3 regions of the Candidatus Jettenia sp. AMX1 genome follow, and region 1 is predicted to be linked to each of the others. Evidence: riboswitches for the same ligand, from Rfam matches in the RefSeq annotation. Region 1 holds a riboswitch; each other region holds the start of a gene.
What was found. A riboswitch is a leader RNA that binds a small molecule or an ion and turns the genes downstream of it on or off. The one in region 1 is predicted to bind cyclic di-GMP.
Positions count from the first base shown of each region.

Region 2: it holds a riboswitch for cyclic di-GMP, as region 1 does, so the genes downstream of both, FBQ94_RS16960 (two-component system sensor histidine kinase NtrB) here and FBQ94_RS07445 (HEAT repeat domain-containing protein) in region 1, are expected to answer to the same signal.
Region 3: it holds a riboswitch for cyclic di-GMP, as region 1 does, so the genes downstream of both, FBQ94_RS00865 (M10 family metallopeptidase domain-containing protein) here and FBQ94_RS07445 (HEAT repeat domain-containing protein) in region 1, are expected to answer to the same signal.

Region 1 is NZ_SZPP01000019.1:11,483-19,674, reverse strand. Features, by position in the region: gene FBQ94_RS07455 (MFS transporter) at 1-93, shown strand, start outside; gene FBQ94_RS07450 (S8 family serine peptidase) at 350-2,422, opposite strand; gene FBQ94_RS07445 (HEAT repeat domain-containing protein) at 2,499-3,404, opposite strand; cyclic di-GMP riboswitch class I at 3,765-3,913, opposite strand; gene moeB (molybdopterin-synthase adenylyltransferase MoeB) at 4,309-5,118, shown strand; gene FBQ94_RS07435 (rhodanese-like domain-containing protein) at 5,238-5,678, shown strand; gene FBQ94_RS07430 (SagB/ThcOx family dehydrogenase) at 5,695-7,275, opposite strand; gene FBQ94_RS07425 (hypothetical protein) at 7,463-7,654, shown strand; gene FBQ94_RS07420 (hypothetical protein) at 7,629-7,778, shown strand; gene FBQ94_RS07415 (multiheme c-type cytochrome) at 7,892-8,192, opposite strand, start outside.
Region 2 is NZ_SZPP01000079.1:1,945-10,136, forward strand. Features, by position in the region: gene ribD (bifunctional diaminohydroxyphosphoribosylaminopyrimidine deaminase/5-amino-6-(5-phosphoribosylamino)uracil reductase RibD) at 1-4, opposite strand, end outside; gene aroA (3-phosphoshikimate 1-carboxyvinyltransferase) at 16-1,284, opposite strand; gene FBQ94_RS16960 (two-component system sensor histidine kinase NtrB) at 1,512-2,777, opposite strand; cyclic di-GMP riboswitch class I at 2,841-2,928, opposite strand; gene FBQ94_RS16965 (radical SAM/SPASM domain-containing protein) at 3,326-5,173, shown strand; gene FBQ94_RS16970 (sensor histidine kinase) at 5,482-7,548, shown strand; gene guaA (glutamine-hydrolyzing GMP synthase) at 7,819-8,192, opposite strand, start outside.
Region 3 is NZ_SZPP01000002.1:82,575-90,766, forward strand. Features, by position in the region: gene FBQ94_RS00845 (MlaE family ABC transporter permease) at 1-171, shown strand, start outside; gene FBQ94_RS00850 (ABC transporter ATP-binding protein) at 376-1,119, shown strand; gene FBQ94_RS00855 (MlaD family protein) at 1,131-2,069, shown strand; gene FBQ94_RS00860 (hypothetical protein) at 2,494-2,793, opposite strand; gene FBQ94_RS00865 (M10 family metallopeptidase domain-containing protein) at 2,899-4,161, opposite strand; cyclic di-GMP riboswitch class I at 4,449-4,597, opposite strand; gene FBQ94_RS00870 (O-antigen ligase family protein) at 4,895-7,507, shown strand; gene FBQ94_RS00875 (acetate--CoA ligase family protein) at 7,514-8,192, shown strand, end outside.

The DNA.
Region 1 (8,192 bases):
CCCTCATTCCGGCAACTCGTGAAACTGCGAAAAAAATCAAAAAAAACAAAGAAAACACGGAAAACGATGAAAAAGCAGAAACAATCTCATTGATTGGCACTTAAAAATTGCGGTTGGACACAGATGAACACGGATAAACACGGATTTTTTAGCAGGAGAGAAGCATGATTAATTACCTATTGGATGAGGTAAAATATCTCCATCATTATTTTTATCTGTACTTATCTGTGTCCCATTGAAGAATTTAGATAACATAAATTATGAGACATGCAATAAGCAGGGAAAAGGATTACGGCTATCTTTTGTGCCGTAATCCATTCCCTTTTGAATCAATAAAACTTAATAAACTTTACGGTATGGTATTTGTGCAGGTGTTAACAACTGTCCAGGTATAGGAAGTTCCATTTTTCGTTAGATTACCAATATGCCAGTATCTATTCGTTCCGCAGCTTACGGGCGGACTGTACAACGTTCCAATGGAGGTTGCACCGTTATAGATCTGGGCAGACATTTGCGAGCCAGTCCATGATGGACTAAAGTATGTCGAATAAGGATACTTATCGACAAATACCTTATAAACTCCGTTCGATGCCGAGTTCCCAATGACAATCGTTTCCAGAGGCTCCAAATCCTCAAAAGAATCACGAGGCCATCCAACAAACGGTGAAGTCATGAAATCGCCCGGGTTACCCCAATAGACATACGATCCATTTGGCAATCTCACCCAAAGATCAAATTCCCAACCGTTGCAGCCATCGATACAACCCGTAGTATCCACTATAGGCTGCACGGTCGACCAGTCAATGGTAATGGTAGCATTCCCGGTTGTCCTTGATTTGGGGAGGGCATCTGTGTATGGTCCTGCTACCGAAGCAATAGTAATATTGTTCCTTACCGCTGCATTTACATATCCGGCCTTATCTCCTCTCAGTATTCTGCTCGTGCCTGTTCCAAGCCCTGTCATCTCATAGGAACCACCACTGTTCGTTAAATCAAGCGCCAGCGGTGTAACTCCTGAGAATAATCTGGCATTTGCGGGAGCAAGAGGCGAACTAGGCGCCTTGCCGGTAACCGGGTCAAGTATCCTTCCCACGATAGCTCTCTCAGTAGTACCGAGTAACGCCTGACGCACATCGACCCTTCGGGTTCTAACGGGAAAACCCTTGCCTATCAATTTTCCGTTTGTTACAAGCCGCGCAACTAAGCCATCCCGCGTAAGGGCTGGCAACTGTCCCCACACAAGGGCGGCTGCCCCGGCCACTACCGGTGATGCCATAGAAGTACCTGACATAGGCGCATATCCTGCCGCAGGAGTCGTCGATAATATTTCCCATCCAGGCGCCGCAATATTATATTGGCCTGGGGTCGCAGATGGGCTGAAGTTTGAAAACCATGCCCTGGCATCGTTCTCTTCCGTAGCCATAACCCGAAGGGCAGTATTCACATCACCTCCAGGATATGAAGGGGTGGTAGTGTTAGAATTACCGGCAGCCGCTACAAGCACCTTTCCTGCATTTTTGATAGCAAGCACCTCAGCAGCAACGAGCGCGCTGGCAGGACCTCCAAGGCTCATATTTATCACTTTTGTAGGAGGTGTTGTAACCGCTGTTCTTGCGTATTTCATACCTTCTGCAACATCGAAAAAGGTACCAGATCCGCTGGCTGAAAGAACCTTCACGGCTAATATTTTAGAATTCGGACTTACTCCTTCTCCATACTGACCGTTACCTGCCTTTGCTGCAATAATCCCCGCAACATGAGTACCATGCCCATTATCATCGTAAGGGTCGAAATTATTTGCAACACAGTTTTTCCCTAAATAGACCTTACCGGAAAGATCAGGATGGGTGTAATCCACACCGGTATCAATTACTGCAACTGTTGGCGGTGTAGCAGAGAGCGCCCCAAGCGCAGCTGTCTTTCTTATTACGGTAAGATGCCACTGGTATCCGGTTCCCGCATCGGCAGATACGGATTGAGCATTCATATCGCCAGGGGTAGAATTTTTATTCTGTAACCCTTTATTCTTCTGCCCTCTTATATCAGGAAGAAGCGGCTTGGGCGGAATACTCATAAAACCGTTTCTTTCAACAAACGATACATTGGGAAGTTTAATAAGAGAATGAGCAGCATCCTTTACTGCTTCTTCGGATGAAAACTGCAGCAGAACAGCAGTATTCCCCATTTTCTTTACCAGTTTGCCCCCTGATGCATTAGCTACCTTGAAAATAGCAAGCGTACTCATGCCTTCTTTGATCCCAACGATCAACTGACCTGCAACATAATCTTTCCCGGCAACCAGCCCAGGCTCAAAACCGTATCCGAGTTTTTTATTCTGTGTTTCATCTGCCATTGCACCTATCGAATTGGACAATACCATAGATAGGACAAACATAACGGACAAAAAAACCTTTCCTCTCATACAACCCCTCCTTTTCTCTATTGTTTTCATGATAAACATCATTACAACCACAGAACTCTATTCGCTTATACGTATGTTATTCTTCTCTTACCTCCTTTCTTGCCTCTAACTCATACATAAGCCCTTCTGCCTTGCTACGCACTAATTCATCACTATCATGGAGAACTACTCTTGCTGCTTCAAGGGCAAATTCTTCGCCTTTGGATGTCATTGCCTCTATTGCCATTATCCTTATTTCAGGATCAGGATGGGTTAATCTCGCCCTTAAAATAGGTAATCCATCCTGAGCAGACAAATGAGATAGCTGGCTGAATGCCATATGCCGTATATCAGTATTATCATCTTCCGTTGCATCTTTTAATATCTCCATTGCATCTGAGCCAAATAATTCACCTGAACCAAACAGCTCTCCCAGTAACGAAATAGCTGTTTTGCGAATATCAGTGTTTGTACTTCGGCTATCGTTGAGAAGTAAACCGGCAACGCTTCTATAGCCCCTTTCATGAAGTTGTTTATATGCAATCTCTCTGATTAAGGGGTCTGAATCTCTCGTTGCTGAGTAAAGAATATCCTCTATATACGGATGATTTATTTCTAAGAGTTCTTGAATCTTTACAAGACGCATGTTGAGGTCGAGACCTTGAAGATTATTATAGAAAAACTCACCTTCCGTTTTCTCATCCTCCTGAAAAACGACAGACTCTAAGGATGAAACAGGCCGGCGTCCTATGATCAGCAGGCGGGGTAATATTTCACCATGAGAAGCCGCTTTCATAAAAATAGCGTAATTTACATGGGCCAGAAGTTTTTTTAAGCTCTCATGGAGGGTAAGTCCGGAAAAGCAGATACTCACTGGCTCTTGAAGACGCTCTGAACCATGAATCTCTATTCGTGTCTGGCAAGAGATCTGGTAAAGTATGTCTGAGAGCGGAGCCTTCTCTGCGATTACACTAAGACGCTGCTCTTTCCATGCAACTTTCAATGGTATAACCCCTTGCTGAGCTTGTGCTGAATACGGGTAAAAAAATAAGCTAATGTAAAGTAACAGGAGGAATATCGTAAAAGGTATTTTATGACTCTCTATATGCATCAAATTCTATGTAAAGCTTTTCTCTGGTTTCAGGACTTTTAAATATTTGTAATCGTTAGCAAGGTGAAGTTTGGTAGTCATTCGGAGCGGAGTGAAGAATCTCCCGCCCGTGAAAAAGCGATACTCTTCGTTCCACGGATGATAAAGATGGATGCGATCTTTTTGCAACTATCAGGAAAATAAAAAACCTTACTTCTGAAAACATTTTCTGAAGTAAGGCTATATTTCCTCATGTTAAATTTGTAAGACATTTTCGGTAGCAAGGCCATCTTATTTCTATCGTGCCAGTTATGAACGAGAGTGTCTGTTACGTATACTGACACTGTTCACGAACACTGTCCACTGTTACAAGATCCTTTACTTTGCGTCCCCTGATCACTCAGGGTTTGCCTTTGTCACAATGTTTTCTCTACTTTAAGCAGCTGCTTTATAACATGTACAATATTTTATGTCAATTAAAATTTTTAATTCTGATGTTAAACCTTTACAACGAAAAAGAGAAAAGTTCCTGTCCTGACAAATGATAAGACAATGACTAAAATTTATTGAATCGTAAAATATTGTCTGCTATAATCAGATATTAAATTTCTCGTAATTGTAGTATGACCAATGAGTATTCGGTCATTATTCTCTCAGAATAATGAGATAATAACCCTAATAGTATCTTGAACAAAATGAAGATTCTTGCAGAAGTTAAGGTCATGCCCCTGTGCATGACCTTTTTTATGGGAAAAATTACATTGCAACGAGGAACAAATTTCGTATATAACTATCCATAATGCATAGGAAGAATACAATGTCATCGCCATTTACAGAAGAACAGATAAAGCGTTACTCACGTCACATTATCCTCCCTGAAGTTGGAGGAAAGGGCCAGTTGAAACTTTTAAAGGCGAAGGTATTTCTCGTAGGCGCGGGGGGTCTTGGCTCTCCGGCTGCATTTTATCTTGCTGCTGCAGGAGTCGGAAAGATCGGTATCGCAGATAGTGACTGTGTAGACCATTCAAATTTGCAGCGGCAAATTTTACATGCTACCAAAGATGTCGGCCGTTCAAAAGCTATCTCTGCCAAAGAAACCCTTGAGGCGCTAAATCCCGACATAGAGGTAATCCCTTATACAGATCGTTTGAATTCAGAAAATATCCTTGATATTATCAAAGATTACGATGTAATTCTCGATGGCGCCGATAACTTCCCTACAAGATATCTTGTGAATGATGCCTGCGTTTTTCTTAAAAAACCGCTTTCCCACGGTTCTATCTTCCGGTTTGAGGGGCAGGTTACAACAATCATACCTTTTGATGGGCCTTGCTATCGCTGTTTATATGAAATGCCCCCTCCCCCCGGATTGGTACCCTCCTGTCAGGAGGCTGGGGTATTAGGCGTGCTGCCAGGAGTAATAGGTTCTATTCAGGCTACAGAAGTTGTGAAATTAATTCTTGGCAAAGGGCAGATTTTAAAGGGAAAATTGCTTATGTATGATTCATTAAATATGGAATTTAAAAAGGTCAAGATACACAGGAATCCTAACTGTCCGGTATGCAGCGATAAAGCTACCATCAAAGAGCTTATTGATTATGAAGAATTCTGCCAGACTCATGGTTAAATAAGACCGGCAGGAGAATGTATCTATCATGTATAAGTTTTATTTACAATTCGATAGTAATCCCTCAAACTCACCTGTGGGTATAAACTGTCGGGAGAAATTTCAGAGGAGGAAACCATATGGCTATAAAACGATATATACGAGTAACAGGCTTGCTTGTAGGTATGATCTTATTCTTAAATACTATCATGGGCATCCTTATCTTTAAAAAGCTCCATGCAGACAAAGAGGATACAAAAACAGAAGTAAAAAATATAACACCTAAACAGGCAAAGGAATTGATAGATCATGAAAAGGATATATTTATATTAGATGTGCGAACTGAGGAAGAATATGATAAGGTACACTTAAAAAGCGCTAATCTTATTCCTATTCAGGAACTTGAGCAAAATATCGAAAGAATACCAAAAGATAAGCAAGTAATTGTTCATTGTGCCGCCGGAGTACGTAGTGCAAAGGCATGTAAGCTATTAAAAGATAAAGGATTAAAAGAATTGTACAACATGGAAGGAGGCATTAACAAGTGGCAGGAGGAAGGCTATCCTGTAGAAAAGCATTAATCGATAGTATTAAGTATTATGGTATATCTTCCTCGAAATCATGGAGATGACTATAGGCAGGAAGTGTTGAGATACGAGGGTCATCGACCCTTTTCCCAACAGTGAAATGGTATATTACCTGTTGTTCTGCTGGTGTCTTCAGAAAGGTATGTACATCATCATCAAGAAATGCACCGATACCAGTAGCATCATATCCCATTGCTGTAGCACCTAAATATAAAACCTGTCCCAGAAATCCTGCTTCATAATGGATATAGCGATATCCTCGGTCACCATAAGCTAGTAACGCATACTCAAAGTTACTCATAAAGCTGATGGCAAAAGCCGAGTCACCGGCAATGTCTTGATCTAAACTTAGTTCCTTTGCACTGTGTTGCACATCACCTCTGGACACTAATAGTAGCCGCTTTTGTACTCTATCAAGGTAATACACACCTCTTTCCAAGCCCTCGATACGGTGAATATATAGGTAGGGAACGACTAGTGGTGGCCCCTCTCGGATCAAGAAATCAGCTTTATATGAGGAGCATAAAAGTTGCATAAGAAAATGAAACTCCGGCAAAGACAACGGTGTTTTACCATCAAAATCAAGTGCACTTCTCCTGTGTCTGATAGTCCATTTTAATGAATATTCGACAGCCGGTATTATTGTATTAATTTCCCCACATTGTTTATCTCTTGTATACGGCAAATAATTTACAAATGATTTATCTTGTTGTGGAATACGTATGTGATACGTTCTACCAGTAAGTGCGTGTCCCATACGGATACGTGGATAATCTACTTCTCTGCTCGAAAGCCTGTTTGTATACCTTGAGGCACCTATATCGACCTTTTGAAATTCCTTCCGATTCGCACCAATAACAGGTTGATCACTACTTAGAACCAAAAATAAAAGCAATTGCTCGTCCGTCTTATCAAAACAAAGATATTGGCGCATACTATCATCATTGAACGCTCCAACGGACAGCACAAAAAATCCCAGCGCATGTGCCGCTACCATAATCGATGCCATTGCATGTCCCACATCAAGATAGCAGTACCGTAAAGCTCTGGACTGATATTTCCATGCCTCGCGCCAAAAGATGCTATGTAACCCGATAATAATTGGAGGCGTTTTAGAAATACCGTCAAATCTTTCCCACAAAACAGGGATTATATCCCCGATAACTCTTTGCTCGATCTGATGGTCTTTCACAAAATAATGATATGCACCTGATGGAATATCTTTCACGTTATGAATATAAAGATGTGTCTCTGTAGGATGCAAATCTCCACTGCTTGGGTTTACCCTCAGCGACCATGGCTCTACACCCGGATAAGATTTCCATGCACTGATAGACATTGAATAATACAGGAGTGTGGATAAGGTATTTAACGTAACAGGGTTATTCCTTGGTTTATTATGAGTAAAAGACCAAACATACGATAATGGGCTATGCATCTTTTCAAAGCTATTTCCCAAATCTATTTTTGGGCAACCTACATAGGTACGAAAAGGATTCGGTTGATTTGACCAGTCAAGAACATGCTGATTCTGATAAAGTTTCTCCCAACTATGTTTTGTTGTCTCATGGTATTCACGAATAGATTTCATTCAGGCATTGTATAAGAATTGTGCCGTGTATGCAATACCTGTGTGGAAACATTTTTGAGTATAAACATGAATATTTCTTTTGACTTTTTTCTTACAACTTACAAGATTTATATGGTAAAATCTTTTTTTATAATCCAGGTAATAGCACACAGCTACATAAAAATCTGAAAATAAAGAAGAGATTTTAATGCAGGGAGGAAAGATTTTTACCAGCACCATCCTTACCCATTCCATCGAGACTGCATTTACTCAGAAATTTCATGGTCTTTACCCGACAATGATTGTTGCCCAATCATTACGGCGTTTTGGCGAAGGAGTTAAGGTCTGTTGTGAGATTGTAATGGAAGCATGTGATGGAGGACCTTATCCCGGAATTTGAAGAAGTTGTTGCCGTAGCAGGAACCGGCAGAGGAGCTGATACGGTATGTATAGTAAAATCGGCAACATCAAAGAGGTTCTTAGATCTTAAAGTACTTGAAATACTAGCAAAACCCCGAGGGTAAAAAGAGGCTTCACTATGATTATAGTAAACAAATCCCCTTTCATAGAGGATTTGTTTACGTATTATCATGTATTATAAAAACCAGACCATAGAACAGCGTAGTACAAAAAACAACTATAAATTAACTTCTGCTAATATCTCTGCCATATCAATTACAGGAAGTTTTATGGATTTCTCACCAAGAAGCGTATCTACGATATCCTGTGGTGCGCTCCGATAGTGTAAAACGGCTTTTACCTTCAATGGAGATTTAGCATCACCTGGAATTAAACAAACAAAATGTTCCTCTTTTTGACCTTTTGGAGGAATACGATTATCTGAAATAATATGTGTGGCAGTCCACACGTGAAGTGTCTGTTTGCCGTTTTCATCTCCAAATACGGTATGATAGATGGTAGCATTAGGATCGACGTTC
Region 2 (8,192 bases), on a different contig from region 1:
TCATAACGCAGCAAACTATGGCCGTAACTCCTCTAATCTCCGGAAGTAATCAGGAAATGTCTTGGATACGCACTCCGGATGTTTTATAGATATTCCCTGTGCGCGCAGCCCAATCAACGCAAAACTCATAGCCATACGATGGTCATCGTAGGTTTCTATTTCTGCCGGTTGAGGCAGAGATGGTTCAATCTCAAAACCATCCTCATATTCTACTGCTGAAATCCCCATCCGGCGCAATTCATTCACGACAGCAGAAATACGGTCAGTTTCCTTTATACGCATATTTTTCACATTCCGTACCCGCGTTTTACCGCGGGCGAATACCGCTACAGATGCCAAAGTCTGCACCACATCCGGCATATCCCCCATATCGACGTCCACCCCATGCAGCGTATCTCCCTGCACCTCAATCCAATCAACATGCATCGTAACCTTACAACCCATTTCCTTAAGGACGTCTACAAAGTGAATATCTCCCTGCAGGGAATCACTTCCGATTCCTTCAACTCTAACCTTTCCACCGGTAATTGCCGCAGCAGCAAAAAAGTAAGAAGCGGCTGATGCATCTGCCTCCACCTCATAATGCATAGCGCGATAACGTTGCCCGGATTTGACGAAGAATGTTCTGTAGTTATCGTTGCTAACGTTTACCCCAAACTGACGCATTAATGCAAGAGTCATATCTACATAACGCTTCGAGACCAGGCTGCCTTTCACTTCTATAACGATATCCTTCTGAGCATAAGGAGCTGTCATTAATAAGGCGCTAAAGTATTGGCTGCTTAAATCTCCCTTTACAACAGCCGATCCACCGGATAATCCCTTTCCTCCGACGAGTACCGGCGGACAACCATTATGGTATTTCGAGCTGACATCTGCCCCAAGCTGTCTTAAACCATCAAGTAAATCCTGTATAGGCCTTTCCCTCATGCGCGAAACACCGTCTATCTCATAGACCCCTTTTCCCAGGGTTAGCATAGCAGTTAAAAATCTCATCGCTGTACCTGCATTTCCAATAAACAAATTTGCCTGCTTTACTGGAATAGTTCCGCTCTTACCGTATACCACAAACCTATTAACATTTTGCTCTTCTTTAACGGGTATTCCCAGGGTATTTAAACTAGATGCCATGTATTTAGTATCATCACTAAAAAGGGCATGAGAAATTATAGATTGTCCGTCAGCCAGTGCAGCCGTAACAAGGGCGCGATTTGTATAACTCTTTGAGCCTGGAGCCTTAACTACTGCATTGACTTTTCCTTTTATTGGTTTTATTTCGATCACTTTATAGCTTACCTATGAAAAATTTCCGTACTATGATATTTCGCCAGCACTGCTTTGGGGGGGACATGAAAATCTGTTCATCAATACACCCAAACGGTCCCAAAGTCCCTCATAAGCCTTAACCTATTCCTGATTAGAAATTTAAAACGAATATATTTTAGTTTATTTGAAACAACTATGCAATAGTATCGTGGATATGATTTTAACGAAGAAATGAAGAAAATCTGCTATGTCGGTTTGAATGCTGGCAGAACTATAATAACCTTGGTAAATACACCTTCAACACTATCAATGGCAAGCCTACCCTCATGGTCCCTGATAATACTGTAACTGATGCTTAATCCTAAGCCCGTTCCTTTACTCCGGGGCTTTGTGGTATAAAACGGTTCTACTACTCTATCTCGTATCCTGGCAGGTATACCCGTGCCATGATCATAGAAGGTAATCCTTACCGCCGGACGGTTGTCTATCGTTGTTTCTTCCCCGATAATCTCAAGGATTTTATTCTCATGCACCTCTGGATATTTCTGGTTTAAGGCATATCGCGCATTACTGATAGCATTCAGAAAGACTTGCTGTATCTGCTGAGGGTGCGCAATAATTTGGGGCAATTTTGGAGAAACGTCTAACTTTATCGTAATACCCTCTTTTCGCAATTGCGCCTTTATCAGGACAAACGTATTCGCCACTATCTCGCGGATGCTAACGATGCTCTTCTTCTCCTTTGAATCGCCAAATCTTGCAAAAGAAAGAAGACTGCTGGTTATGTTCGCTATACGGTTAGCCTCTTTGATAATCCGGCCGGCAATATCCCTTTCCTTACTTCCTTCGCTACTTTTATTAAATAGTATCTGGGCACAGTTAATAACACCGGTTATGGGGTTATTGATCTCGTGGGCTACACCCGCAGCCAGTTCACCTAATGATGCCAGATGTCTGGACCGTTCAGCTTCTCTTTGCAAGGTTATCTTTTCCGTGATGTCCAGAAATGCGCCTAAGATGCCAAGAACATTACCCTTTTCATCTTTTATCGGGGTTCTCACCATCCTGACAATCAATTCCTGTCCATCTACGATATATTTCTCTTCTCTGTCATCTGTCTGCCCTGATTCTATAACCCGCTTATCCTCAGTTCTATATTTCTCGGCAAGTTCTTTGGGGAAAAAATCATAATCGGTCTTTCCGGTAATCTCGTCTGGCCTGATATGGAGATCTCTGGCTAAATTCTCGTTACAAGACATGTATACGAAATTTTTATCCTTAGAAAATATTCTCTGAGGAAGACTCTCAAAGAGGAGCCGATATTTACTTTCGCTTGCACGAAGCGTCTTTTTAGCACGTTTACGCCTGATAATGTTACGGACAATACTCCAAAAGCCAACAACAGAGGGAATAAACTGTTTGTATAACCATTCTGCACAAAACCAGTTCTTTGTATGGAAAGCAAAAATAGGGATTGTTACAAAGAATTTCGAGACGTGAGATAATAACATGCCAGCACCCCTTTATAAAATTTGGCCGTAACAAACACAGCGGCCTATGGAGTGCTGTATTCGCCCGGCAACCCTGCTACCATATTCTTAATGAAGATTTAGGCCAGTGGCTTTGCGTCCCATCCTTTCGAATGGTTTGCCTTTATCAGGTTTCAAAAATTAACTTTATAGATACAAACGTTACGTTTAGCATTTTACATACCAATAAACGATATAGCAACTACAAATCGTTAATAGTGCTCAATATTTATCATATTTTTCATCTTAACATACGTATTGTATGAAATAGGTTCAAAAAATTTTACATGACAAAAATGTATCTTGTAGTACACAAATGTTCCTTGATACAGAGTATTCAGAGATATATCCATTGTTTTTTCTTTCTCAATTTTATATTATTTGCATAGAGCATTGCCCGATCTCAGATCTGCTTATCATAAGCAGAGAGAGAAAACTATTGTGCTCACAGACAGCTCATAGTAAAATTATCATGAAAGATTCATTTTTCACATTATCTTTAGTATTATCTATAATAAAAGGCTTTTAAAATGAATTACAAACCCTATGCAATCTCCTGGAACACGACCTATCGATGCAACTTGCGTTGCAGCCATTGTTACCTCGATACCAATGCATTAACCAGGCAATCCGCCAATGAGCTTAGCACTCAGGAAGGGTTTAAGCTTATAGATCAAATGGCAGAGCTTAATCCTAACTTGCTGCTAATCCTTACGGGTGGAGAACCACTATTAAGGAAGGATATTTATGATCTTGCCTCCTATGCCTCTCAGAAAGGGATGATGATAGTGCTGGGCACGAATGGGAATTTAATTGATGATGATGTGGCAAAGAGATTGAAACAAAGTGGTGTAACCGGTATTGGTATTAGCCTTGATTCTATAATGCCTGAAAGACATGACAAATTCAGGGGGATTTCACGTGCATGGGATGATACCCTCAACGGAATTGAGGCATGCCGCAGGCAAGGCATCGAATTCCAAATACAAACAACCGTCACGAAAGAGAATTTTCATGAGATTGCCAATATTATCGAATTCTCATATAATCTTGGTGCCAGGGTATTTAACCTATTCTTTCTGGTCTGTACCGGTAAAGGTCAGGAGTTGACCGATATTACACCGCAGCAGTACGATCAGGCATTGCACCAGCTTTATACTATACAAAAGAACTATCAGGGGAAAATGATGGTGGGAGCAAAATGCGCACCACACTACCGAAGGATTGTGTATGAACATGATACCACCTCTCCACTCATCAGGACGTATGCTGGCGGTTGTCCGGCTGCTACCCACTACTGCAGGATCACACCGGAAGGCGATGTTACACCGTGTCCTTATATGCCTAATGTTTCCGGAAATGTAAGAGAGAAAAGTTTTGTGGAGATTTGGAAAAATACCCCCGATTTTCAAACTTTGCGAAATACTGATCTGAATGGCAGATGCGGTGTCTGTGAGTTTAAGTACATCTGCAAAGGATGCAGGGCAAGGGCGCTTGCAACCTCAGGGAACCAGATGGATGAAGATGGATGGTGCAATTATATCCCGGGGAAATATGGCAATACAGTTATCCAATTAGCACCAGCCGAAACCTTTGGGGTTGAAGAAAACTTCACCATGAGCTGGAGTTCCGAGGCAAAAAATATCCTGAAACAAATCCCCTCTTTCGGACGGGGTATGGTCATTAAAAATGTTGAAGGTTATGCAGCAAAGAGCAACCATCATGAAATAACCTTGGAAGTAATGAGGGCCTCACGGGAAGAGATGATAGCAAAGAAAAGAACTGCATTCCCGACAAAAAGTGAAAGTAAAGCTGGCACTAACACAGAAGATGGAGGCCAGGTACATCAGGATGGTGAAATCCCCTGGGCTGAGGAGGCGCGAAAACGTGTTGCAAATGCGCCGGATTTTGTACGGCCAGGTATTTATAAGCTTATGCAGAAAAAGGCGCGCCAGCATGGTTATAAAGAGATTACTTCTAAATTCCTTTCCGAAATACGGGATGAATCTATGCAGCTCGCATCAAAACGTATTAAGAATATCGGATTTGATGAACTAAGGATGGATGCATGGGATAAGGCCAAAGAAAAGTTAAAAAGTGCACACAAAAAAGAGGTTATTGATACTATTAAGGCATTTCTTGATGAACGTACTATCAGGAATGAGGGCATCATTACTAAATTTCAGGCATATTTGAAGGATTCATGGACAGAGGAAGCAAAGCAACGTCTGGAGAAGGCGCCTATATTTATCAGAGGCAGGGCAAAAAAAGCAATTGAAGGCTTCGCGATCCGGCGAGGTGCTGCAATGATTACCTGCGAAATGATCGATCAATACATGAAAGATATTCCTTCTTTTGTTAAGAATAAACTCAAGTAAAAACAGGGGCTTAAGGGCATGAAAACACATGAGGCCTCTATAGTTTTATGATGTAGGGCAAGAGTTTTATGATGTAGGGCAAGGCTTTAGCCTTGCCTCCTCTCGCTTAAACGTGCACGGGGGATAGGATAGCAACCCTAAAGAGTTACCCTGAATTAAAAATTCCTGTACATCAAATGATGCCACCTTTCAGCAACAATTTTGCTGGTTCAATCGTCCTTGGCTGAACCAAGGCATATTGAATTTCCCAAGTATTCAATAAGGGCGAACACCGAGTACTTCTCTATAAGCTCATAAAAGAACTTGTCATGAATACTATAGTGCTCATAAAACAGCTCTTGCAAAGATACCGAAACTACGAGAATATCTTTCCTGAGGCTTTCAATAAACTCCATATACTTTCCTGTAAATCGATACGAACAAAGATTATTATTTCTTCTATTCTGCTTTCTGTATTTCCTATTTTTATTATGCGGGTATTTATTTATCCCACAGAAAAAAAGGCCTTGCAGGATTCCCTAATACAAAATCTTGAGGGGGTCGGACATAAGCAGTCGGAACTCATTGTACGATGGATCGAGGAAAGGAAGGCTGATGCCAGGATTATAGCAGAAAACCCGAATGTACCTGGTGTAATCTATAAATCCGAGGGGAGTGAAAATTTTTATAGGCTGCTTCATCATTTAAATACCCTTAGAGAGGCTTATGGTTATAAAGAAATCTTCATCTGTGACCGCCACGGAGATTTAAAAATCACTACCTCAACGGGAAAGGTAATCACGAATGTGGCGGGATATGAATTCTTCAAAAATGCCGTAAATGGCATCACCTTTGTATCACCCATTGCACCCTCGGTAATTCCCTTAGAAAATGAATACGGAAGATTAGAATTCGGTTTACCTACCCTCTATATCACTACGCCGGTGATTTATGAAAATAAGATTATCGGTGTCGTATGCTTACGGGTAGATGTAATGGAAATTAGTAGACTTATGAGAAGTGTCCGGTTAGGAGAAACGGGAGAAACATACCTGATTAATAAACATGGATATATGATCTCTGAATCGAAATTTTTACGGGATCTCAAGGATTTTGGAATAGTCCATCAAAGAACAACCCTTGAGCTTAAGGTTATTAATCCGACAACAGGAAAGTTTACCCGAAGTGTTGAGGAATGTCTGAAGGGAGGGCATGGATACGATGGAGAGGGTTATACAGACTACCGGGGTATACAGGTATTAGGCTTTTGGCAATGGATTCCTGAACTCAACTGGGGCATTATTGCAGAGATTGATGTAAAGGAAGGTTACGGTCCGGTCAAGAGATTGCACATGGTTGTTGCTCCCATCATGGTTCTGATAACCATCGTTGTTATCTCCTTTGCCTTCTTTTTTGGAAAGAAAATATCAGATCCTATTCTTTACCTTACCGAGATAACAAAAAGTATTTCTGAAGGTGATTATAGTAAACGGGTGAAAATTATCTCCCATGATGAAATTGGAGAATTATCGAATTCTTTTAATAAAATGGCTTGTTTCCTGGAAGAAAAAACACAGATACTTAAGGAATATACCTCCAACCTGGAGAGAACCGTAGAAGAAAGGACAAAAGACTTAATCCTTACTAACCAGGAACTTGAAAAACAGAGCAGCAATCTGGAGAAGGCATATAAGGAGTTACTTACCCTTGATCAGATGAAGGATAAAATGATACGCGATGTATCTCACGAACTCAAGTCTCCCGTTGCCCAGGTACAGATGGCAATTGATCTCTGGTCTAAAGAAGTAAAAAAAGAACATATAGACCGCTCAAAAGAAGAAAAATTCAGTAAAATTATTAACGACAGCCTGCAAAGATTACAAAAGACTATCGGAAGCATTCTTGATCTTTCTGTTTTAGAATCGGGTCGTTTAGTATTTAAAAAAGAAATTCTTCATCTGAATGAGCTAGCTACTCAAACTATTACCTGTATGAGGCTCCTGGCAGAGAAGAAAGGATTGGCCATAATAGGCCATATCCCCGATACCGTACCTCCCGTAATTGGAGATAAGGATGAAATCCAGCGAGTAATCACCAATCTTATCGATAACTCTATAAAATATACGGAATGTGGAGAAATTCATATTTCTATAGAAAAAAAAAATCCTTATGTAGAATTTGCTATCAGGGACACTGGAGTAGGCATCGGATTGCCAAAAGAGCAATTTTCCAGGTTATTTGAGCGATTTTTCCAGGAACGTCCAAGAATCGATGGGGCAGGTGTAGGTCTTGCGATATGTAAAAACATTATTGAAGCACACAAAGGACAGTTATGGGTAGAAAGCGATGGACCTGGGAAAGGGTCGACTTTTAAGTTTACTTTGCCAATAGCATGATAGAGCAAATAAGGAAAACTTACTTTAATTACGTCTTCAGCAACTGTATCTGTGATCATACGTAAGGGCGAAGCATTTGCTGTTCAGCGTATAAGACTACACAGTACCCTCTGTATGAGACCGGACATACCGCATTTAACCCCGAAGGGGTAAAATGACGCTGGATAACATATACCCTACCATGAAATTATGAAGGGATGTCATCTCAACGCAGACATCCCATGTTACCCCTTCGGGGTTGAAGGGCTTTTTTTGCTTTTTGCTATGATTTTATTCCCACTCAATAGTACTTGGTGGTTTGGTGCTAATATCATACACAACACGATTGACACCCTTTATCTCATTAATAACCCGATTTGAAATGGTTCCCAATACCTCATGGGGAATGCGATACCAGTCGGCAGTCATAAAGTCAGTTGTTTCTACAGCGCGAATGGCAATGACATTTTCATAGCTTCTTTCATCGCCCATAACCCCCACGGTACTGAGCGGCAGAAGTACAGCAAAGCACTGTGAGACAGAACGGTAGAGCCCTGCCTTGCGTATTTCTTCGATAACGATTTTATCTGTATTGCGAAGGATCTCTAAACGGGGTTTTGTTACTTCTCCGATAATCCGGATGGCTAGTCCCGGACCGGGGAAGG
Region 3 (8,192 bases), on a different contig from region 1:
ACAGTATTTTTTGGAATAATTATCGCTGTAGTTGGTTGTTATTTTGGATTAAAAACTACAGGAGGTACCACGGGTGTGGGACGTTCTACAACAATTACTGTTGTCACTATATCAATCTTGATCTTGATTTCAGACTTTTTTCTGACAAAATTATTTCTGATTCTTTTTTAATTTTATAGTTTGAACACAGATAGCACAGATAAAAAATATCTGTTCATGAAACAGAGTTTCTTGACAATGGCGCTCTTAAACCATATCTTCCTGAAAATTATAGAAGGGTTTGAGAATAAGCGTAAATATTCGCTATGATTCCCCTTTGTGGATTTTAGAAAATAATTCTCTGCGTTTATTGGTGAAAATCTGCGTCCTGATCTCATGCCAAAAGTAATTATTGAATTTAAAGATGTGTATAAATCATTTAATGGAATTTTAGTCCACAACGGCATTAACCTGTCTATAGTAGAAGGTGAAATTATGTCCCTTCTTGGAGGTAGTGGATCAGGGAAAAGTGTGCTTCTGAAGGAGCTTATTGGCCTTGTAATACCCGATAGAGGGGATATTATCGTGTTGGGTAATACGGTAACTCAAATGAATGAAGAGTCACTGATTGAGCTACGGGAGCACGTGGGGATGCTGTTTCAGGGAGCTGCGCTTTTTGATTCGCTTACGGTATTTGAAAATATTGCCTATCCGCTCCGGGAACATCTAAAATTGACGGAGAAGGAGATTCGTGAACGGGTAGCCGAAAAATTGTATCTTGTAGGATTAGGCGGTATTGAAAACAAGATGCCAAATGAATTAAGCGGTGGTATGAGGAAGCGCGTTGGACTGGCCAGGGCAATTGCAACGGATCCCAATATTATTCTGTATGATGAACCCACAACGGGATTAGATCCCATAACTGCTCAACGGATTAATGAACTGATTATTGATTTACAAAAGAAGTTAGGGATAACCTCCGTTGTAGTAACCCACGACCTGCACTGTGTTAAAACCGTTTCTAACCGGATTGCAATGCTTTACGAGGGGAAGATTGTTGCTGTTGGTACCTGGAATGAGCTTATAACATCAGATATTCAGGTAGTAAGAGATTTTATCAGTGGTAATATTTGTGAGTAAAAGGGGCGTGTATGGCAAGAGAACGATTTGCTGAATTACGGGCAGGGCTTTTTACCCTGCTAACGTTAACGGGCTTTATTATTATGGTGTTTATCCTTGGCAGTCAGAAGGGATATTTTAAGTCTCAGATCACGATAAAGGCAAAATTCTCAAATGTGTATGGATTACAAGCCGGCGCCCCGGTAAGGTTTATGGGTGTAGGAATAGGTTATGTGAATGATATTTTCCTGCCCGATGAACTGCCTTGTACAGGAATTGTGGTATCGCTCCGGATCGATACTTCAGTCAAAAAGAATATAACTACAGACTCTACTGCCACTATTAAATGGCTGAGTTATGTAACGGGGGATTCTTATGTAGAGATATCGTCTGGTCCCTGTCACGAACCTGTGGTAAAAGATGGAGATTTTATAAAAAGTACAGAACCGGTAGACTATACCGCAGTTATTGAAAATAGTACGAGTGTCATTGAATCCTTTTCAAATATCTCCAAAAAACTGGAAGAAGGTAATTTTGTAGAATTATTAAATAGTACTTTAGTATCGCTGAATGAGAGTTTGAGGGCTTTTCAGACGGGAAACGGCCTGCTTTATTCACTTATGTATGATCCTAAGGGAAAACAACTCTTGGAGAATTTTGCTGCAACTTCTGAATCTCTTAATGAGAGTGCGAAGGCCCTTCAAAAAGGTGAAGGATTGCTTCATTCTCTTATCTACGACCCCAAAGGAAAACAGGTCATGGAAGATTTAATCTCAACTTCTGAATCTCTTAAAGAAATTATGGCAGGGGTTGAGAAAGGAGAAGGTACTCTTGGTGCTCTGATAGGAGACCCTGCCGTGTACGATAACTTAAAAAATCTCCTGGGCGGTACCAACCGCAGTTTTCTTTTAAGAAGTTTAATTCGGAAAAGCGTTGAGAGAGGTAAAGAAGAGGGTAATTATTCAAAATAATGTTAGACCTATTATAATAAAGAAACACCGTTGGTTGTTGTTCTCTCATTTACGGTCTCTTCTCATAAAAAACAGGAGGTGATGTATGGCAAGGCTTTACAGGTTGTCCGAGAATTAAGATTTTTAAAATTAGCATACGATATATTGTGCTTGTAAATATGATATGAATAATAAATGGTATCCTTAAAATTCTTAATTACATTCTCGGACAACCTGTAAAGCCTTGCCCTACATCGACTCCGTGAGTGTTTTCCTGGTAAATATTGATCACTATGATTTCTCTTCTTTGCTTGCTGCAGTTTCTTGGTACTTATCTGTGTTAATCTATGTCCCATTGCATATCCTTACATCGCCAGAGATTCTCGTTTCCCGCTTTTTGGCGAAGATACGTTTTGTGGAAATGAGAAAGGTTGTATTCCTGTTTTTATTGAGATTTACCAAAAGAAAATTTTCCCTGAATACCTCCTACCGTCATAAATAGTTCTGAGTCGCTTTTTGTCAAAAAGAGGAGGACGCGTTCGTTGGTTTCAAAGACAGGACTATCTTCCATTCCCGGCGAGAAAATAACTTTTATCTCCGCACCGGCAGTGGGTTTTCCCTTAAGTATACATTCAACGAAAATAATAGCCTCCCGGTTGTCTCCCTTTGAATGAATCTCTTTAACCTCTCCGTATATAACGAGATCAGAACGGGCAATAAGTTCTGAGTTATCCATCCTCAACATAATACTATATGCTGGTGTGGAGGAAAAACTCCATAAATATAGAATAAGGAAGAGGAGGAAAATCCCCCTCTTCCTTTTTTCCTTTTTATACTTTGCTAGCCACATTTAATGCTTTCCTTCATTATAAAAATTTGTTCCTATATCCCTGCTGCTGTTCTTTGGATTTACAAATCTCACATTAAATGTAGCAACCTTAGAGGCGTCTCCCGGATTAACCACAATATCCCCAACTACAATTCCATTGAGAGAAACGCGAAGGGTCTCCGGGCCCAGAAGAATATTATCTGAAATAGTCAAAGTGACCTTGACCTGATCAATATCTTTATATGAACTGGAGAGTCTGTGTTGTGCCCGATAAAGATCTCCTATATGCCACCAATAACCGTCAAATTGGGAAACAAAAGGATCGCGTGAAAGTACACCATCTACATCGGCTTTTGACCCACCCGTATCTGTATCTGCGGTAGGTAAATGGCGAGTCGTATAGTTTGCAGTTCCTTTTTGTCTGAGCTGTACCTTTACATCTTTTTCACGAAGTCTGAAACTTCCGGAGCCAGGAGCTGGAATTGAAACAGATTCAATCTGAATAATCACATCTTCTGGCCTGGATCCATAAATCGCATAAATACCTGCAATATCATCATACGAAAGATAAGGTTTTCTTCCCGTGTAAAAAGGATACATAAGGGCATTGGGATCAGAGGAATGTGCCAATCCGAGGGAATGTCCGATTTCATGTGCCGCGACGGTAAGCAAATCAATCCCTGCCCCACCATAGGTTGGAGTTACCCATGTTTCATCTTCATCAAAGTGGACATCGCCAGCAATACATCCCCCATTGACGGGTGGTGGATACCACGCATGTGCCAGCACACCGCCGGGTCCGTCAAAAGGATATCCGTCACCATGGTCTCCTGCTCCCCACCAGATACGGATGTCACCAGCACATGAGTTAGCCCCACCGTCTGCAACTTCTGTTGGTTTAACCTCTGCTACATTTGACCAGAGTCCGAATGCCTGTCCTATAACTCCCCGCTCCGATGCCCAGGAGATATCAGGACTGGTATTTCCAAAGCTGTAGGTAAAGCCAGCGATGGGCCAACTTCCACCGGTAAGAGCATAAGGAGCTAGTCCTGCAGGAAGGTCATCATAGAGACAGGGAGAGTCGCTGGTGCAGGGTGATGCTGATGCAGAGGGGGGAGGCGTTGGTTCTACCCGAAGGATTGTGCTATTGTTATTTGTTACAATAAAATTTTTTCCCTGATATATATAACTAACACCTTCGGTGTCTGCTGCAATGGATAAGCTTCCCATCGTTCCCAGAGAAAACAGAGAAATAAACGATATACATATTTTTACATTTTTCATTGCCTTTTCCTTTATTTAAGGTTGTATTACGCAAGAGAAAAAATCCTTTCATTTCTTTTTCTTCATGAATATCATGCATGTTTCTTTAAAATAGGGAAAATACTTTACTCAGTTTTGACTTAAGCAATTCATTTCAATGTTTTTCAGGTCATTTGTATCACCTCCTGTTCATGAATAAGTGGCCATAAATCTCAGGAACATTTTACGGAGTACCGAGTAACTACAATTTTTAAAACTATTCCTGAAAACAAAAAAGCCTTACTGCAAAGATATTCATGGAAAATATCTTCGGCAGTAAGGCTATCTTATTTCTATCGTGTCAGTTATAAGTGTAAGTGTCTGTTATTTATACTGACACTGTTTACGAACACTATCCACGGTTACAAGACCCTTTACTTTGCGTCCTCCGATCACTCGGAGTTTACCTTTGTCGAATATTTACCGCACTACTATTTTGACCTTAATATGTCAATTTATAAACCAAAAATCAAGGAAATTATTATTCTTTTGAACTACAAAAATTTTCCTGTGATAAATGGTAATCATACGAGATCTTACTTTTAATTAAAAAAAGGAATAGTTTATATTTTTTATTTTTCATGATATAGTATGAAAATAGTATTTCATTTTTAATAGATTGATACTTAAAATATTGCTAAATTTGGCAATCAGGAATATGAATGAGAATAAAATAAAAAATATTTTCAAAAACATAATGGTACAGGGTGATACAGTGATAATAAGTTTATTATTGGCTGCCGTTATTATCGTACCTCTGTTCTTCGATATCCGCCTTTACAGTGTTTTCGACCTTAGCAAGGTGACTGCTCTCTATTTGTTAACGATAGCCATTCTCTTTGTATGGTCGATCATGTTTGCTTTGAATTCTCATCTTACCTGTTCACATACTTCAATAGATATTCCTATCCTCGCCTATATAGGAGTTTTTATTATTTCATCAATTCTCTCTATAAACCCCATAATGAGTCTCTTTGGCACCTACAAGCGTTTTGAGGGTTTAACTGCCACGGTATGTTATATCTTTCTTTTTTATACTACGGTCAATTTTGTAACGACAAAAAAAAGGTTTTATTTCCTGTTAATCTCAATTATCACCGGCGCTGCCATCTCATCATGCTATGGAATTGCACAGCATATCGGGTTTGATATGTTCAAATGGAGTAGTTTTGAAGCCCGCCGGGTATTCTCAACCTTTGGGAATCCCGTATTTTTTTCGACCTACCTTGTTATGGCTTTACCATTAGCCGTTGTCTTATTTTTGGGTAACTCTTTCGAACGAAAAGAATCACCTCCGGTAAGAAGTCCTTATATCGTATGGTTTTTTTTTGCGTTATCCTTGATTATTTACACTACCTTTTGGCTTACCAATACCCGCGCATGTTTTGTGGCGCTTCTTGGAGGATTAATTCCTCTGTTCTTTTTTGTTTCCAAATGGCGCCTTACGAAAAGATATAAAAATGTAATTCTCATTGTTTTATATATCCTTATCGGGGTAGCATTTAACGTAAGGCATGAAACCTCGGTTATTAAGCATTTTACCGCTGATGTAAAGGCAGCCGATTCACCCGAATCTTCCGTGAGTAAAGGAGAATCGAAGGAATTGCCGGATTTTGATAATACGCAAAATAAATCAAGGCCGTGGATTACTGCCCACTTGTCCGTTGCCGGTTCATCTTTTTCCCGCATATTCCAATACCTGGCTGCTCTTGAGATTATGAAAGATTACCCTGTTTTTGGTATTGGACCAGATACTATAGGTATTATTTACCAAAAAAACCTTGCAAAGGTATTTTCACTGCGAGAAAGTGACCGGGGGTTTCCTTTTCCGAGACAGGATAGAATTCACAATGATATTCTCGATACGGTCGTCACTCGTGGTATTTTTGGCCTGGGTACTTACCTATGGCTGCTGGCAGCCTTTGGAATATATATTGGTAAAAATTACAAAAAGTTAACAAGTGAAAACAAATTGCTCATGCTGGGGCTTTTAACGGGAGTACTTTGTTATCTCATTCAAAATGAGTTTAGTTTTGGAAATACACCTATTGTTATGCTCTTTTGGATAATGATGGGACTCTGTATCTCAATAATAAAGATGCAAGAGAGAGAGGAATGGGTAATAACTGGAAAATTCCGGAAAGATGCGAAGCTGCAAAGTCCAGGTAATGGGAAAAATCAATATATTCAAACTCCTGCTTTCACAATTTCCCGAATTTCCAACTTTTCCAGATGGCTATGTTGTGGAATTGTGCTGACGGTATTAGGCTTCATTCTCATCTTCGTTATTCGGGTCTACAGGGCAGATGCATACTTTGAATATGGAAGGAGGGTCTTTGGGTTTGAGGATGAAAACGCTCACGGTAAAGTAGAAAAAGGACTCTATCTTATGAAACATGCTATACATCTCAATCCATACGAGACATTCTATCGCGATGAACTGTGCAGGGTATATATACAAATGGCATTTAAAACAAAAAACGAGGTATGGATACAGGGTACGTACGATGAGGCCAATAATTCTTTACAGTTAATTCCAGAACATTTTTTAAGCTTTTTCCAGCTAGGCGTAATATATCAAATGTTAGCTGAAAATTTTAAACGGGATACTATAGACGATGCTATTACCTGTTATAAAAAGGCTATCGAGATGGATGCATTTCAAGCCCCTTTTCATAGCAATCTTGCTTCTTTGTATGCTGGAAAAGGTGATTTTGATTCTGCAATTGAAGAACTTTATCAGGCATATCTGATTCGGCCTTATGAATTACCTTATGTGGAGCGTTTATCCAATATTTTTTTGCAAAAAGGTGATTGGGAGAGAGCTAGTATTTTCACAATGAGAGCTATTGAGCTTAATCCGGCAGAGCCAGGCAATCATAATAAACTCGGGGTTATTCTTAACAAAAAGCAGATGTATGAAGAAGCCGTCATCGAATTTAAAAAGGCAGTGGAAATAAACCCGAAAGAGCCTATGTATACGCATAACCTGGCTAGTACGCTGGTTACTCAGGGTAAAGATGCTGATGCAGAACAGATTATTCAAATGTTCAACGAGATGCATCCTCATCACCGATATATACGTATCCGTTTGCTTTTAGCCAATATTTACTTAGGGAGTAACCATTGGGAAAAAGTAATCTCTGAATGCGGGCAAATTGTTAAGATAGACGACAAATCAGCAGAAGCATATAAAATGCTTGGTATTGCCTATTATCGTATGCATCAATTTGAACTTGCGGGGAAAATGTTAAGCCATGCCCTTACGCTAAAAGCGGATGATCAGGAAATAAAAGATTTACTTACGGCGATTTCATCGAATAAATAAAATTACATGGAAACCTTTTTCAATCCTTCATCGGTTGCAATTATTGGTGCTACAGAAAAACCCGGAAGTCTTCCCGGTATTATTGTAAAAAATCTTCTTGATATGGGGTTTGGCGGTAGGATATATCCCGTTAATCCGAAATACGGGAATGTCTTTGGTTTAAGATGTTTTCCTTCAATACTTGATATCCCCGATGAAATAGCATTAACGGTGATCGCTGTACCTGCCTTATTTGTATTGGATATTTTGAAGCAGCATGCCCTGAAGCAAATCCATTATTCTATAATCATCAGCGCTGGTTTTCGGGAGATGGGTCCGGAAGGTATTGAGATGGAAGAAAAGATCAGGCAAATTGCGATTGAAAACAAAATCCGAATCATCGGACCTAACTGCCTGGGTGTTTTCGATAATTATACAAATTTTACTACCTCCTTCTTGCCGGGAGAAAGGGTAAGTAAGCCGAAAAAAGGCTCACTATCGATCCTTTCTCAAAGCGGCGCCTTTGCTATCGCACTCTTAGATCTGGCAACACAGGAAGGGTTAGGCATAGCCAGAATGATAAATTATGGAAATAGAATTGATGTCGGAGAATCTGCCCTTTTGCCTTTCTTAACCAGTGACAGTTCTACAAAAGTTATTGCTCTCTACATGGAATCAGTTGATCATGGGCGAAAGTTTATTGAAG